One region of the Baekduia sp. genome, then DNA from elsewhere that is predicted to be linked to it. Evidence: riboswitches for the same ligand, from Rfam matches in the RefSeq annotation. Region 1 holds a riboswitch; the other holds the start of a gene.
The links. A riboswitch is a leader RNA that binds a small molecule or an ion and turns the genes downstream of it on or off. The one in region 1 is predicted to bind cyclic di-AMP.

Region 1 (7,751 bases):
GTTGCCGGCGTCTGGTCGGCGCCGGCGCAGGCAGGAGCATCCGCCGCGGAGGCGGTGGGGCTGCCGGCGGCAAAGGACAGCGCCGCGACCGCGATGAGGGCTGACCCACGCACGCCACCGGATTCTGGCACGGCTCTCATAACCAAGAGCCTTACCGTACGAGGAGGTTTGGCTAACCCTGAAGAGGTCCGTCGAGCCGCGCGCGAAGCATCGCGATCTCGGTGATGACGGCGCCCATGTAGGCCGACCGGTAAGTGGCGATCTCGTCCTCGAGGTCGGCCATGTAGGCGCGGTCGTGGTCCAGCCCGGCCTCGTGCGCGAGCACGCGCTCCTCGCCGAGGAGCATCAGATGGTGGCGGACTTCGGTGGCGTACATGGTCGGGATTTGGGTGGGCATGTCGATGCAGTTGGGAGGTGTACCCCGGGAACGCGCTTCTGCACGTGGGGTTACGCTCATCCAACCGAATCGGATGTCTCACTTCGTGGGGGCGGGCCGGTGTCCTGCGCTGCGGTTATCCGTACACCCGAACCGGCGGGCCGACGTAGGTGGCTCCGTCGGGGGCCGTCCAGCGCACGCGCCATGTCCGGCCGGCGCGCCACGGCAGCCGTGCGGTCCATGTGCCGCCGGCGTCGGTGGGCCGCGTTGCCACTGCCGTGGCGTGCGCGCTGTTGCGATCCCGGGCGAGGACCTCGACGCGTGTCGCGCCGTCGGCCGGCCGGATGAGGCCCCAGAGCAGCGCCATCGCACCGCTGCGCCGGACGGTCAAGGGCATGCGGAACTCGTCGAAGCTCGGCTTGGCGCGTCCGGATGCCGTCATCAGCCCGGACTGAAAGCCGCTGAGCGCCGTGTCATCGGTGAGTAAGTACTGGGCGGTCGCGGCGATCCGCGGGTCGGCACGCAGGATCCGCTCGGAGATCGAGCGGTACTCGGCCTGCTGAGCGAGCGGCACGCCGAGCGTCGTGTCGGGCGTGCTCTGCACGCCGAACTCCGTCACCCAGACCGGAAGCTTGCGATGGGCTGCACGGGTGAGCGCGGTCTCCAGTCTCCCCATGACGCCGACGGTCACGTTGTCGCGATCGGGCGGGACGTAGAACGGGCCGCGTCGGTTGGCGTAGGGGTGGTGGGCCCAGCCGTCGATGCGCAGCTTGGTGCAGCCCGCGCAATAGACGCCACGCAGGAACTGCAGCGGCGGGACGGATCGCTTGCGGTCGCCACCCGGTGCCGTCTCGCCGCCCAACATGGTGTCCTCGCTCTGGCCGGCGGCTTCCAGGCCACGCACCGCGGCCAGGTGCAACCCGCGGTAGAGCGCCGGCGCGGCCGGCTTGCCGTTGACGTACTGCGGCTTGAGGAAGCGCGGGTGGTTGGGCTCGTTCCACATGCCCCAGGCGTCGACGGCGTCCCCGAAGCGGCGCCCGGCGGCGGTGGCGAACGCACCGAGCTCCGGAGCGCTGGGGCGGGTGACCTGGTCGGTGCGCGCCGCGGTCGCCCACTTCGGTGCCGGGGCGCTGAAGGTGATCAGCACGCGCCAGCCGCGTGCGTGTACAGCGTCGACGAGGCGCCCGTAGCCACCCCAGTTATAGGCATTGGGATCGGCGGCGTCGAAGGTCGGGCGCACGGCGCTGCCGGCGTCCGGCGCGACGGCGGCCCAGACGAGCGTCAGGCGCAGCGCGCGCACGCCGAGGGCGTCGAGGCGGGCTAGGGTGGCGTCGCGCGTCTCGTCGTGCACTGCAGCCGTGCCGGCGTCGAAGTACATCGGCGCGCGGCTTGAAGCTCGGGCGGTGGGCGCCGCGCAGGCGACGCAGAGCAGGAGGGCAGCGGCCAGCGCCGCCCCTGGGAGGGCGTGTCGGGACATGGGAGAAGACGGCCCCGGGGCATCTCATCTGGGAGGACTTCACATGACCCCGAGGCCGTGTGAGGAGAACGGCCCGGGGTGCGTGGAAGTTGCGCGGAGCTAGGTGGCGTTGTCGCTCGGCGCCGCGTCGAGCGCCGGCGCGCTGCGCACCGACGGCTCCTTGAGCATCCCGTGCGGCGGCCGGTCGCCCGGCGCGCTGCCACGCTCGTATCCGGCCGCCTCGTACGCCGCGTCCTGGTCGAGCGTCTCACGCTCCAGCAGCTTGGCGGCCAGCCCGTCGAGCCGCTCGCGGTTCTCGCGTAGCTGGTCGACGGCGCGGACGTAGCACTCCTCGACGATCCGACGGACCTCGCGGTCGATCAGCTCGCGCGTCTCCTCGGAAGCCGGATCGGTCCCGGGGTACTGCGGCTCGTCGGAGATGACGGTGACCAGGCCGATCGCGTCCGACATGCCCCAGCGGCCGACCATCGAGCGCGCGATCTGGGTGACCTGCTGGAGGTCGGACTCGGCGCCGGTGGTGACCGACCCGTACACGATCTCCTCGGCCGCGCGGCCGCCCAGCGCGCCGGTGATCCGGCCCAGCAGGTAGGCCGTGTCGTACCCGTAGCGGTCGCTCTCGGGCGACTGGAACGTCACGCCGAGCGCGCGCCCGCGCGGGACGATCGAGACCTTGCGGACCGGGTCGGCGCCCGGCTCGAGCATGCCCAGCAGCGCATGGCCGCCCTCGTGGTAGGCGGTGCGCTCGCGCTCCTCGCGGCTGAGGGTGATGCGCCGCTCGGTGCCGAGGACGATCTTCTCGAAGGCGTTGTAGAAGTCGGCGGACTCGACCGCCTTGTGCCCCGACTTGGCGGCGCCGAGCGCGGCCTCGTTGACGAGGTTGCGCAGGTCGGCGCCGACCATCCCGGGCGTCGTCGCGGCCAGGCCCTTGAGGTCGACGTCGTCAGCCAGCGGCACCGAGCGCGTGTGGACCTCGAGGATCTTCTCGCGGCCCTCGACGTCGGGCGGGTTGACGGTGACGCGGCGGTCGAAGCGGCCGGGGCGCAGCAGCGCAGCGTCAAGGACATCAGGTCGGTTGGTCGAGGCCAGGACGATGACGCCTTCAGAGCCCGTGAAGCCGTCCATCTCGGTGAGGATCTGGTTGAGCGTCTGCTCGCGCTCGTCGTGGCCGCCGAGCGATGCGCCGCCGCCGCGCTGGCGGCCGATCGCGTCGAGCTCGTCGATGAAGATGATCGACGGCGCCGCGGCCTTGGCCTGCGTGAAGAGATCGCGGACGCGGGAGGCGCCGACGCCGACGACCATCTCGATGAACTCCGACGCCGAGATGGAGAAGAACGGCACGTCGGCCTCGCCGGCGACCGCGCGGGCCAGGAGCGTCTTGCCCGTGCCGGGCTGGCCGCTCAGCAGCACGCCCTTCGGGATCATCGCCCCGAGCGAGCGGTACTTGTCGGGGTTCTTGAGGAAGTCGACGACCTCTTCGAGCTCATCCTCGGCCTCGTCGATGCCGGCGACGTCGGCGAAGGTCGTGCGCGACGTGCTGGCCGAGTCATAGCGCTTGGCCCGCGAGCGGCCGAGGCCCGACAGGCCGGCGGCGCCGCCACCCGCGCGGCGGGCGATGACGATGAAGAGGCCGACGATCAGCAGCGTCGGGCCGAAGAAGAGCAGGATGTCGGCCCACAGCGAGCGGCCGTTGTCCAGTGGCTTGGCGTTGACGATGACGCCCTTGGCCTGCAGCTGGGCGAGCAGCGTCTCGTTGGTCGGCGCGAAGGCCGGACGGAAGGTCTTGAACTTGGTCTCGGACTCGTGCTTGGAGTCCTGCGGGTCGACCTTGACCTTGAAGACGCCCTGGATGTCATCCCCCTTGGAGGTGACCTCGCGGACGTTGTTCTTGTCGACCTCGTTGAGGAACTGCGTATAAGGCACCGAGATCCGGTTCGGCTGGCTGGGGACCAGGAAGCCGAACAGGACGTTCAAAGCCAGCACGGCGACGACGAAGTAGAGGAAGCGGCGGCCTCCGGGAGGGCGTGGCATGCCCATCGGGCCCTGCTTCTTCTCGGTCGGTCCGCCCTCGACCCGCCACGGCGTTGGCTGGCGGTCATCCCTGCGGCGGGGTGCTTCTGGCTCTGGTGGCATGCGCTGGGGCGCAGTGTACGAACCAGGACGGCGCGGCTCGCCGACGGCTCGGTCCCGAACGTTCTGTCACCCAGCATGTGTCGTGCCGATGTGCTTCCCTACACGGCTGTACACCAGCCGAGTCCCGGTGGCGCCGTGTCGCCGGGAGCGGGGGACCCAACTGGATCCGCGTGAGCGGGTCCCGGGGCGAATCGCCACATCTGTGGCGTAGCGCAGCTCTACAGCGCGAGCCCGTCAGCTAACCCCGTAGGCGTGAAGAGCAAAGGAAGCACCCTTCGTGATCTACGAGATCGAACGCGCCTGCCAGGCGTCCATGGAACGCTCGCGTGCGCGCCGGACCGCTGTGGCGCAACGGCTGGCGGTCCTCCGCCGACGGCGACGCCGCGGCGGCAGCAGCTCGGTGGCGATCCTCGGCGCCGTGCTGGCGCTGGGCGGCCCGCTGGCGCTGGCGCAGACCAGCGCGCAAGCGCCGGTCCCGAGCACGCTGAGCGCCGGTTCGTCCGGCAGCGCCGTCTCCGCCCTGCAGGCGGCGCTCGGCATCGGGCAGACCGGCCGCTTCTCGGCGGCGACCGCGCGCGCCGTGCGCTCCTTCCAGCGCGCCCACGGCCTGACGGTCGACGGGATCGTCGGCCCGCAGACGGCGGGCGCGATGAAGCTGCCGTCCGGGACGGCGGCGCCGGCGAGCAGCGCTGGGCCGGAGGCGGTCGCCTCCGCGGTCGGACCGGACTCCGCGACGCTGGGTCGGATCGCCCGGTGCGAGTCCGGCGGCGATCCGACGGCGATCTCCGCCGATGGGCAGTACCGCGGCAAGTACCAGTTCACCCGCGCGACGTGGCGGGCGATGGGCGGCAGCGGCGACCCCGCCGCCGCGCCCGAGGCCGAGCAGGATCGGCGCGCCGCGGCGCTGCTGGCGGCGCAGGGCACCACGCCCTGGCCGGCCTGCGGCAGATGATCCCTGGGATCGATCGCTGAGCGACACCGAACCCGCGCATATCGCGGGTTCGGTGTCGTCGAGTGCTGCGGAGGCCGCTCGTCCACGTGGCGCAAGCGTCGCGCACCTGCGACGCTTGCGCGCGGTGTCCGCTCCCGACCAGCTCTCCCTGACGCTCGGCCCGTCGTTCACGGTCGAGGTCGACGATCGCTTCAGCCCGGGGCTGACGGGTCGCCATGACCGCGCCTACGCCTCGCCGCCGCAGCCGCGCGACGAGGCGCTGACGCTGGCGGCGCTGCTGCTCGACGCCGGCCAGGATCTCGACGGCGTCGGCCCATGGCAGCGCGCCCTGGCCGGCGGCCGCCGGACGGTCCGGCTCGTGCCGGCGTCCAACGGCGCGGCGGACTGAGCCACCGCCCGGCCACATCGCGCCCGGCCCATCTCAAGTCTGTGCGGGCGGCTGCCGACTACTGGAGTGAGCGTGTAGCACCCTCCTCCTCCGCTCATGTTTGACCTTCCTCATCCGAAGCCCTCTGTGCCAGCAGGGGGCTTCGGGAGTTAACGACGGGCGGGCGCTGTCGCATACTGGTGGGGTTCGGTGTGCTGCACCGGCGACCTCGACGCATGCGGCTCTCCCTCCTCACCGGCGCAGCGTGCGCCCTCCTGCTCGGCGCCTGTGGTGGCGACAAGCCGGCCAAGCCGGTCGCACCCGTGCGCCTGCAGGTCACCGCGCCGCAGGATCTCGGGACGGTGCGGACGGCGAGCGTGGAGGTCCGTGGGACCGTGAGACCGGCGAGCGCGACCGTCACGGTGCGCGGCGAGCGCGCGCAGGTGAGCGGTGGCGCCTGGAGCGCGCAGATCAGCGTCGAACCCGGCGTCAACGTCGTCGACGTCCTCGCCAGCGCCGGCCGCGCTCGCCCGGCGCTGACCGCCGTGCGGGTCCGTCGCGTCGTCGACGTCGTGGTCCCCGACCTCGTCGGCCTCAGCGCCGACGACGCCAAGTCCGCGCTGGCCGACGCCCATCTCGAAGGCGATCTGCAGACCACCAACGGCGGCTTCTTCGACGAACTGCTCGGCGGCAAGCCCGAGGTCTGTGCGACCGACCCGAGCGCCGGCGCCCACGTCGATCCGGGGTCGACGGTGGTCGTGCAGCTCGCGCGCCGCTGCTAGGCCCGCGGCTCGGTCGCGATCAGGTCGATCGCGGCCTTGCCGTCGCGGCGGATGACGCCGAAGACGATCCGGCCGGTGATCGGCGGTGCGCCGTCGCGCGTCACGGTGTAGCGGCCCTCAGCGCGGCCGGCGGTGCCGCCCGAGACCTTCAGGTTGTCGAGCGCGTAGTGCTGGATCTTGCTCGTGGCGAACTGGCGGTGGTACTCGCTGACGACTGCCACGCGACCGCGCTGCGCCGCGCCGCTGGCGCCCCAGCGCCGGACCGCGGGCGTCAGCGTGTGTCGTAGCGCTGCGTCGTCCTCGTTGCTGTAGGCGTCGGCGAACGACTGCGCCGCGTCGCGCACCTCGCCGGCGCTGAGCGGGCCGGTCGCGGTGCCGTCGGCACCGGCGACCCAGCGGACGACGAGCACCGTCGGGATCGCCAGGACCGCGACGGTCGCCGCCAGGGCCAGCTTGCGCCCGCGGCCACGCTGGACCTTCACGGCAGCCGGGCGGCGCTGGTCGCGCCGCGGCGGTGGCGCGCTCGTGCCGTTGGCCACGCCGGCGTGCGCCGTCGCCGCCGTCTCGGATGCCGATCCTGCCGGTGCGCTGGTCGACTTGACCGGCGCTGTGCCGGAGAAGTCGACCATCACCGCGGTCGCGCCCGGCGCCGGGGCGATCCGCGTCGGTTCGGCCTCCTCGGGCGTCGCCGCCCCGGTGGCCACAGAGCCGCGCGCGGTGGACGCCCATTCGCCCGCGGCCGCCGCGCGCGCCGCGCGGCCCAGATCGCCCGCCGACGGGTAACGATCGGCCGGATCCTTGGCCAGCGCCCGCGCGATCACGGCGTCGAACGCCGCCGGCACGCCGGCGGTCTCCGACGGCCGCGGGGGCGGATCGTGCAGATGCGCGGTGATCGTCACCGGCACGGTGTCGCGCCGAAACGGCGGGGTGCCCGTCAGCGCCGTGAACAGGACACAGCCCAAGGCGTACACGTCGGCGCGGGCGTCGGTCGGCTCCCCGCGCAGATGCTCGGGGGCCATGAAGTCCACGGTCCCGATCCAGTTGCCGCTGTCGGTGATCCGCGTGTCGGACGCCTGCACGCGCGTGATGCCGAAGTCGCTGAGGTAGGCATGGTCGTTGTTGATGAGGATGTTGGCCGGCTTGACGTCGCGGTGCACGAGGCCCGCGGCGTGCGCGGCGTCGAGCGCGTCGGCGACCTGCGCGACGATCGAGGCGGCGCGTGCGGGCGGCACGCGTCGCTCCTCTTGCAGCAGGTGATGGAGGTCGGTCCCCGGCACGAAGCGCATCACGAGGTAGAGGTGGCCGTCCTCCTCGCCTGCCGCGTAGACCGGAACGACGTTGGGGTGCTCGATCGACGCCGTCATCCGCGCCTCGCGCTCGAAGCGCTCGCGCACATCGGGGTCCGAGGCCTGCTCGGTGGCGATCAGTTTGAGCGCGACCGGCCGCCCGAGCCGCAGCTCGGTCGCCCGGTAGATGACGCCCATCCCGCCGCGGCCGAGGACCCCCTCGATGCGACAGCCGGCGAACTCGCTGCCTGTTTGAAGCTCGGCCACTGCCCTTCATTCTGCCGCGTGCAGCGTTGCTACTCGCGTCGATCGCTGATTGGCGTCGACCGACGGGCCTCCGCGCCGCACACTGAGGGCCATGACCACCGCCTCCTTCCCCCA
Region 2 (7,751 bases), on a different contig from region 1:
GGCGAGGTCGCCGACGGTGGGGTTGAGCTGGCTCAGAGCGAGGCGCATGCGCGCTGGACGCTACCCGGCCGTGCGGCCTGTGCGATGGCTCAGGAGCTCGCGACCGGCGTGGGGCGCCGGCGCGGGCCGGTGCGACCGAGGCGCTCGTCGGCCCCGGCAGCCGCGGCGAGGTCGTCGATGGCGCTCTCGAGGTGCTCGGCGATCTCCTCGAGGTCGGGCAGCGCGTCGAAGTCGGCGAGCAGGCCGAAGCCGAGACGCCCGTTGTAGGACATGATCGCGATGCCGAGCGCCTGGTTCTTGGCCAGCGGGACGACGGGGTAGAGGCCGCGCATGCGTCGGCCGAGCAGGAAGAGCTCCACCTGCGGCCCGGGCACGTTGGTGACCACGAGGTTGAAGAAGCGCTGGCGGGCCTGCAGCCGCGCGGCCTGGCTCATGATCGTCGGCGGTGCGAAGTCGGCCAGCTGCGTGAGCGTCTCGGCGCCGACGGCCTGCCCGGACTCCTTGAGGTCCTTCATCGCCTCGTGCACCTGGGCGAAGGCGTCGCGCGGGTCGCGCACGCCGACCGGCAAGGGCGCCCACATCGTCGCCACGCGGTTGCCGAGCGCGCCGTTCTCGGCCTCGGCACGGACCGACACCGGGACCATCGCGCGCAGCTCGAGATCGTCGGTCGCCTCGCCGCGCCCGCGCATCCAGCGACCCAGCGCCAGCGAGACCGCCGTCAGCACGACGTCGTTGACCGTGCCGCCCAGCGCCGACTTGATGGCCTTGAAGCGCGCGAGGTCGGCGTCGACCCACGTGTAGCGCCGGTGCGGGCCGATCGGGACGTTCAGCGGCGAACGCGGGGCGGGGCTCAGGCCGGCGCGCGCCATCGACCCGAGGCCGGCGACGCCATCGACGAGCCGCCCGGCGACCTGGCGTGGTGCGCGGGTCAGCGCGCGCAGGCCGCGGACGGCCTCGGCCGGGACGGTCGTGCGCTCCAGCAGCGCCTCGGCCAGCAGCTCGGTGCTCGTCGGCACCGGGCGCGGCAGCCACGGCGCGGCGGGCTGCGAGACGGGCGTCGGGTCGGCCGCGGTGTCGAAGAGGACCGAGACGACGTCGACGCCGCTGACGCCGTCGACCAGCGCGTGGTGGGTCTTGGAGAGGATCGCAAAGCGGTCCTCGGCGAGGCCCTCGACGAGCAGGATCTCCCACAGCGGCTTGCTGCGGTCCATGCGCTGGCCGAAGATCCGCGCGGCCAGGCGCTTGAGCTCATCGTCGGAGCCCGGGGCGGGCAGCGCCGCGTGGCGGATGTGGTAGTTGGGGTTGAAGTGCGGGTCGTCGACCCAGCGCGGGCGGCCTTGGCCGAGCGGCACGAACGCGAGCCGCTGGCGGTAGCGCGGGACCAGGTGCAGCCGCGATGCGATCGCCTCGACGAGGTCGTCGTAGGCCGGCGGCGGCCCGTCGAAGGTCATGACGGCAGCCACGTGCATGTGGGCGCCACCGTCTTCGAGGTGGAGGAAGGACGAGTCGAGAGCGGTCAGCCGGGCGGGCACGTGACGGATGGTGGCAGCCGCATGGGGGAGGCCGCAAGGCGGTCGTGGACGACGGCGCGAAAGGCAGGTTCTTGCAGGGTGTCTGCACACAGGTTCTACACAGGCTTTGCTAACCTTCAACATCGTGTGTAAGGTGCTGGTGGCACGGGTAGACCCTCTCCGTCTGACCCCTCTCCGGACTTGGAGCACGTAGCGATGGACCTCAGCGATCCCGTCATCTTCGGCCGCATCTACGACGAGCACCGGCGCAGCGTCCACGCGACCGCCCACCGCGTGCTGGGCAGTTCGGCGGCGGCCCAGGATGTCGTCCAGGACGTCTTTCTGCGCGTCTGGCGCAACCCGCAGAAGTTCGACGCCGGCCGCGGCGAGGTCGGCAGCTACCTGCGGCTGATGGCCCGCAGTCGCGCGGTCGATGTCTGGCGCGAGGGGCAGGCCTCCGGGCGGGCCGAGGATCGCTTGAAGGTCGTCGTCGCCCATGACGTCTCCCGCGGCGCCGATTTGCAGCCCGATCACCTGGCGCTTGCCTCGGCCGACCGCTCCGACGTCCGCGCCGCGCTCGGCCGCCTGCCCAACTCCCAGCGCGAGGCGCTGGTGCTCGCTTACTGGGGCGGGCTGACCGCCGACCAGATCGCGACGCGCGCCGGCGTGCCGCTCGGCACCGCCAAGAGTCGGATCCGCCTCGGGCTCGCCCGCCTGCGCGCCGAACTGGGGTCGCTGCGCGCGGAGGACGGCGTAGCCGCCTAACGCCGTTGACCACTCGGGTAGGGTGCGCACCGTGCCGGTGGTCGGTCTGCCCTTCGAAGACGTCCTCGTCGAGCTGTGGTCGCGCGAGCTTGCGTGGCTGGGGGAAAGCGTTTCCTGGTTCGACGCCCACACCCACATCGGCCATCACGATCCCGATGGCTTTGAGGCCGATCCAGAAGAGCTGATCGCGGCGCTGGATGCGGCCGGCCAGCAGCGCGCGCTGGTCTTCGCCATGCAGGAGCCCGACGGCTATCGCGGGCCTAACGACTGGGTCCTGCGCTCGTGTGCGGAATCTGATGGTCGGCTCGTCCCGCTGGCGCGCATCGATCCCAAGGCGCCCGATGCGATGGAGGAGGCGCGCCGCTGTCTGGCGGCCGGCGCCCGGGGCTTCAAGCTCCATCCGCGCAGCGATGGCTTCGTGCTCCCGCACCCGGTTGTCGAGGAGCTCGTCGCGCTGGCCGGAGAGCACCGGCTGCCGGTGCTCTTTCACGCCGGCCGCGGGATCCCTGACCTCGGCGACCCGATCGTGCACCTGGCGACCGAGCATCCGGGCGCCCGGCTGATCCTCGCGCACGCCGGCATCAGCGACTTGGGGCTGCTGGCGCCGCACGTGGGCCGACTGCCGAACATCCTGTTCGACACGTCGTGGTGGCACGTGAGCGACATGCTGACGCTGTTTGCCACCGTGCCGCCCGGGCAGATCTTGTACGCCTCGGACATGCCGTACGGCGGGCCGCGGTATCCGGCGCTGCTGATGCTGCGCTGCGCGCGGGCGGTCGGGCTGACGCCCGAGCAGGCTGCGGTGATCGCCGGCGGTCAGATCGAGCGGGTGCTCGCCGGTGACGACCTCCTGGACCTGGGCCCGGCGGCGGGCACGGGCAACCTCGGCGCCCGCGTGCTCAGCTTCGAGCGGGTGATCAGCTACGTGGCCACGGCCGTGCAGGTCACGTTCCTCCAGGGTGATGCGACCCAGGCGTTCTCGCTGGCGCGCTTGGCCTGCCAGGCGCCTGACGGTGCGCAGCATCGTGAAGTGCTGAATGAGATGGATCGCTACATCGCGGTGTCCCAGCAGCGCATGGCGGAGGGGATGCATCCGTTCGCGAGCTTGTACCCCGCGCTGGCCGCGATGGTCTTGGCGGGCACCGCCGAGGCCCTGCTCTCGGCCTGACAGCTGTCAATGGCTGACCGCTGGTTGTGTGACCCGGTTCACACAGCGGCCCGGGTCTCGGGATAGTCTGAACGAACACTTGTTCGAACGCCGAACCGTCTCCGCCTGATCGGAGACGGGCGGGGGACCCATCTGCCGGTCGTGAGTGCGATCCGACCGGCTGGGGCGAGTCGGGGCCCACTGGCCCCGTAGCGATTGACCGACGCGTGCCCGATGCACGCGCCGCGGCTTGTCGCGAGCCCGACAGCTAACCCCGCAGGCGCTGATCACGTAGGAGGTGCCTCTCCTTGAGGCTCAAGAACCTGCGCGCTTCGGGTCTCACGAGCGCGCTTCTCAGCACGACCATCGTCGCGGCGGGTCCGTCCGTCGCGAGCTCCGATACGCAGTCTCCATTAGCGCCCACCTTGGCCGCGACGCCTGTCGCGATCAAGGCGTCGTCCTCGCTGACCGTCAGGAGCGTGCGGCGCACGGTCATGGCGGGCAACAGCATCGTCGTCCGTGGCGCCCTGCGCCCGGCGGGCGCCGGCCGCGCCGTCTCGCTGCAGCTGGCCAAGGGCAGTGGCGGGTGGAGGACGGTCGACCACGATCGCACCGATCGCCACGGCCGCTACGTCTTGGTCTGGCGCGCGGCGCGCACCGGCACCAAGCGCGTGCGCGTCCACTTCGGCGGCACGCGCGAGCTGTCCTCGTCGCGCCACCTGGCGGGCACGGCCCGCATCTACCGCCGGGCGCTCGCCTCGTGGTACGGCCCCGGCCTCTACGGCGGCCACCTCGCCTGCGGCGGCACGCTGACGCCCGGCACGCTCGGCGTCGCCAACAAGTCGCTGCCGTGCGGCACGAAGGTCACGCTGCATTACCGCGGCCGTACCGTGCGCGTGCCGGTCGTCGACCGCGGCCCCTACGTGGGCGCCCGCGAGTTCGACCTGACCGCCGCGACGAAGGCCAAGCTCGGCTTCGGCTCGACCGGCACGGTTCTCACCACGCGCTAGCGGCATCACCCTGGGCCGTCGAGGGACGACTGTGGGTCCTGAGGACCCCAAAGTCGTCCCTCGATGCACCCTTTGGGTCATCGAGGGACGACTGAACCCCGAGGGCGTGGTGCAGTCGTCCCTCGACGCATGGTGGGGTGGGCGCGTCGGGTGCGCCGCGTACCTTTGACGGGTGGCGAAGCGCGTCATAGCTCACCTCGACTGCGATGCGTTCTTCGCGTCGGTCGAGCTGCAGCGGCGGCCGGAGCTCAAGGGGCTGCCGGTGATCGTCGCCGGCACTGGCCCGCGTGCGGTCGTCACGACCGCGTCCTATGAGGCGCGCAAGTTCGGCGTCGGCTCGGCGATGAGCGCGGCCGAGGCGCGGCGGCGCTGCCCGCAGGCGGTGACGATCCCGCCCGACCACCAGGCCTACTCCGAGAAGTCGCGCGAGGTCTGGGGCCTCGTGCGCGAGCGTGTCGATGTCCTCCAACAAGCCGGGATCGACGAGGCCTACGCCGATCTCACCGGCATCGACAAGCCGCTGCCTTTCTTGCGCGAGTTGATCGCCGCGGTCAAGGAGCAGACCGGCATCCAGATCTCGGCCGGGATCGCGCCCAACCGGCTGGTCGCCAAGATCGCTTCTGACCTCGGCAAGCCCGCGGGCTTCGTGGCGATCGGTCGCGAGCAGTGCGCCGCCCACATCGCCGACCGCTCCCCGCGGATCGTCCCGGGCATCGGCCCCAAGACCGCGGCGCGGCTGGCTGAGATGGGCTACGCGACGCTCGGCGCGCTGCAGAACGCGCCGGTCGTCGAGCTGCAGGAGCGCTTCGGCGAGCGCTACGGCCACGACCTGCACCGTCGCGCGCACCTGCACGACGAGTCGCCGCTGGTCACGACGCGCGTGGCCAAGTCGCGGTCGGTCGAGACGACCTTCGATGTCGACGTCGCCGACCACGCCGAGCTGGAGTCGATCCTGCGCGGGCAGTCCAAGCGGCTGGCCGAGGGGCTGCAGCGCGCCCAGACGCGCGGGCGCACGGTCGCGATCAAGGTCCGCCTCGACGACTGGACGACCGTGACGCGTGCGCGGTCGATCGACGCCTACATCAACGACGAGGCGACGATCATCGCCGTCGCGCTGGAGCTCTTTCGCGAGTACGCGCCGCCGCGGCCGGTGCGGTTGCTCGGCGTGCGCGTTGCGGGCTTCGAAGGTGTCGAGGAGGAGGTGGCGGTGGCCACGCCGCATGAGATCCCGCCGGGCCAGCTCGTGCTCTTCGCCGTCGGGTAGCGTCCTTCGTCATGTCGCATCTGACCGTCGGCGGCCGCCGCCTCTTCCATCAGCGCAGCGGGTCCGGTGAGCCGCTGCTGTTGATCCAGGGCATGAGCGGCACGCACCTCTCCTGGGGCGAGCCGTTTGCCACCGACCTGGCGCGCGACTTCGACACCGTCGCCTACGACCACCGCGGCATCGGCCGCAGCGACCGCGTCGACGAGCCGTTCTCGATCGCCGATCTCGCGCAGGACGCCGCGGGTCTGCTCGACGAGCTCGGCTGGGAGAGCGCGCACGTGCTCGGCATCTCGATGGGCGGCATGGTTGCCCAGGAGCTCGCGCTGCACCATCCGGAGCGGATCCGGACGCTCGCGCTGGGCTGCACCTACTGCGGCGGTCCGGACTCCGTGGTGGCGCCCCAGTCGACGCTCCAGCGTCTCAGCGCGGGGATGCTGTCGGGCGACCGCGAGCTGGCGATTCGCACCGCCTTTGAGGTCAACGTCTCGGCGGCGTTCGCCGCGCAGGAGGGCGCCTATGAGGTGTTCCGCGCGATGGCCAAGTCGCTGCCCGCCCCGGTGCCGGTGATCATGCTGCAGTTGCAGGCGATCGCCGGTCACGACACCAGCGCGCGCCTGCCGTCGCTGGCGCTGCCGACGCTCGTGATCCACGGCGACGAGGACCAGATGCTGCCGGTCGAGAACGGGCGGCTGATCGCCTCGCTGATCCCGGATGCGCAGCTGGAGATCTTCGCGGGGGTCGGCCACATGTTCTGGTGGGAGCAGCCGGCGCGCGCTGCGGAGTTGGTCCGCGCGCACGCGCTGGCCGCGACGCCTGGCTAGTAGAGCGCGCCGGCGAGGCGCCGCCGCGCGTCGCGGGCGAAGGGATGGTCGACGCCGAACGCGTCGAGGATCCCGACGACGACGCGGCGCAGATCGTCCTTGGCGCCGTTGGCCGAGGCGATCGCGTCGATCAGCAGGTCGACCGCCTTCTGCGGGTCGCCACTGTCGAGCGCCGCGAAGGCCTGGATCGCGCCCTCGTCGCCGTCGCGCTCGAGCCGGATGCGCGCGGCGAGGCCGTCGGCTGCGAAGTCGCCCTGAGCGTTGGCCAGCGTGGCCAGCGCACCGTCGAGGTCGCCGCCCTTGCGCTGCAGGATCGCGAGGCGCAGCTTGGCGTCGGCGCGCCCGGGCTCGAGCTCGATGGCGCGGCGCAGCGAATCCTCGTCGCCGGCCTCGATCAGCGCGTCGGCCTCCGAGGGCAGCAGCGCGTCGAAGAACTGCGCGACCTTGGGCGGCGGCACGGCGCCGAGGAACTCCGAGACGACGGCGCCGTCCTTGAAGGCCTTGACGGCCGGGATCGACTGGATCTGGTAATCGAGCGCGATGCGCTGATTGGCATCGGTGTCGACCTTGGCGAGGATGACTTGACCCTCGCGGTCGGCGGCGGCCTTTTCGAGGAGCGGGCCCAGTGAGCGGCACGGGCCGCACCACTCCGCCCAGAAGTCGACGACGACGGGGATCGTCTTCGACTGCTCGATGACCTGCTGTTGGAAGTCCTGTTCGGTGACGTCGATCACGGCCATGTCTCCTAGGGTACGACGGGTGACGCTGTTCCAAGAGCGAAGCGGCTCCGGCTTCCCCGTCGTCCTGCTGCACGGCCTCACCGCGACGCATCGCTACGTCGTGATGGGCTCCAAGGCGCTGCAGCGCGCGGGCCACGACGTGTTGGCCTACGACGCCCGCGGCCACGGCGCGTCAGACCCGGCACCGTCGCTCGACGCCTATACCTACGCGGATCTCGCGGGGGACTTGTTGTCGGTGATGGATGAGGCGGGCTTCGAGCGCGCCGTGCTGGCGGGTGCCTCGATGGGCGCGCACACCGCGGTGCGGGTGGCGCTGGAGCACCCCGACCGGGTGGCGGGGCTCGTGGTGGTGACGCCGGCCTATGACCCGGAGGACTGGCCGGGAGATCTTGGGCGGTGGGACGCGTTGAGCGACGGGCTGCGCGGTGGGGGTGTCGAGGGGTTCGTGGAGGCCTACGGTGATGACGCCCCACCCACCCCCGAACAGTGGCGG

Region 2: another riboswitch for cyclic di-AMP. It lies ahead of VGO10_RS20975 (septal ring lytic transglycosylase RlpA family protein); the one in region 1 lies ahead of VGO10_RS11770 (transglycosylase family protein).

What each region holds. Positions count from the first base shown of each region.
Region 1 covers NZ_DASYJG010000049.1:17,725-25,475, forward strand. The annotation lists gene VGO10_RS11750 (CAP domain-containing protein) at 1-113, opposite strand, end outside; gene VGO10_RS11755 (hypothetical protein) at 173-397, opposite strand; gene VGO10_RS11760 (hypothetical protein) at 513-1,853, opposite strand; gene ftsH (ATP-dependent zinc metalloprotease FtsH) at 1,953-3,983, opposite strand; cyclic di-AMP (ydaO/yuaA leader) riboswitch at 4,089-4,250, shown strand; gene VGO10_RS11770 (transglycosylase family protein) at 4,261-4,935, shown strand; gene VGO10_RS11775 (hypothetical protein) at 5,060-5,323, shown strand; gene VGO10_RS11780 (PASTA domain-containing protein) at 5,539-6,084, shown strand; gene VGO10_RS11785 (serine/threonine-protein kinase) at 6,081-7,637, opposite strand; gene trxA (thioredoxin) at 7,729-7,751, shown strand, end outside.
Region 2 covers NZ_DASYJG010000098.1:90,714-98,464, reverse strand. The annotation lists gene VGO10_RS20995 (NAD+ synthase) at 1-48, opposite strand, end outside; gene VGO10_RS20990 (wax ester/triacylglycerol synthase family O-acyltransferase) at 90-1,532, opposite strand; gene VGO10_RS20985 (RNA polymerase sigma factor) at 1,728-2,276, shown strand; gene VGO10_RS20980 (amidohydrolase family protein) at 2,308-3,444, shown strand; cyclic di-AMP (ydaO/yuaA leader) riboswitch at 3,523-3,720, shown strand; gene VGO10_RS20975 (septal ring lytic transglycosylase RlpA family protein) at 3,849-4,433, shown strand; gene dinB (DNA polymerase IV) at 4,606-5,697, shown strand; gene VGO10_RS20965 (alpha/beta hydrolase) at 5,709-6,518, shown strand; gene trxA (thioredoxin) at 6,515-7,258, opposite strand; gene VGO10_RS20955 (alpha/beta hydrolase) at 7,278-7,751, shown strand, end outside.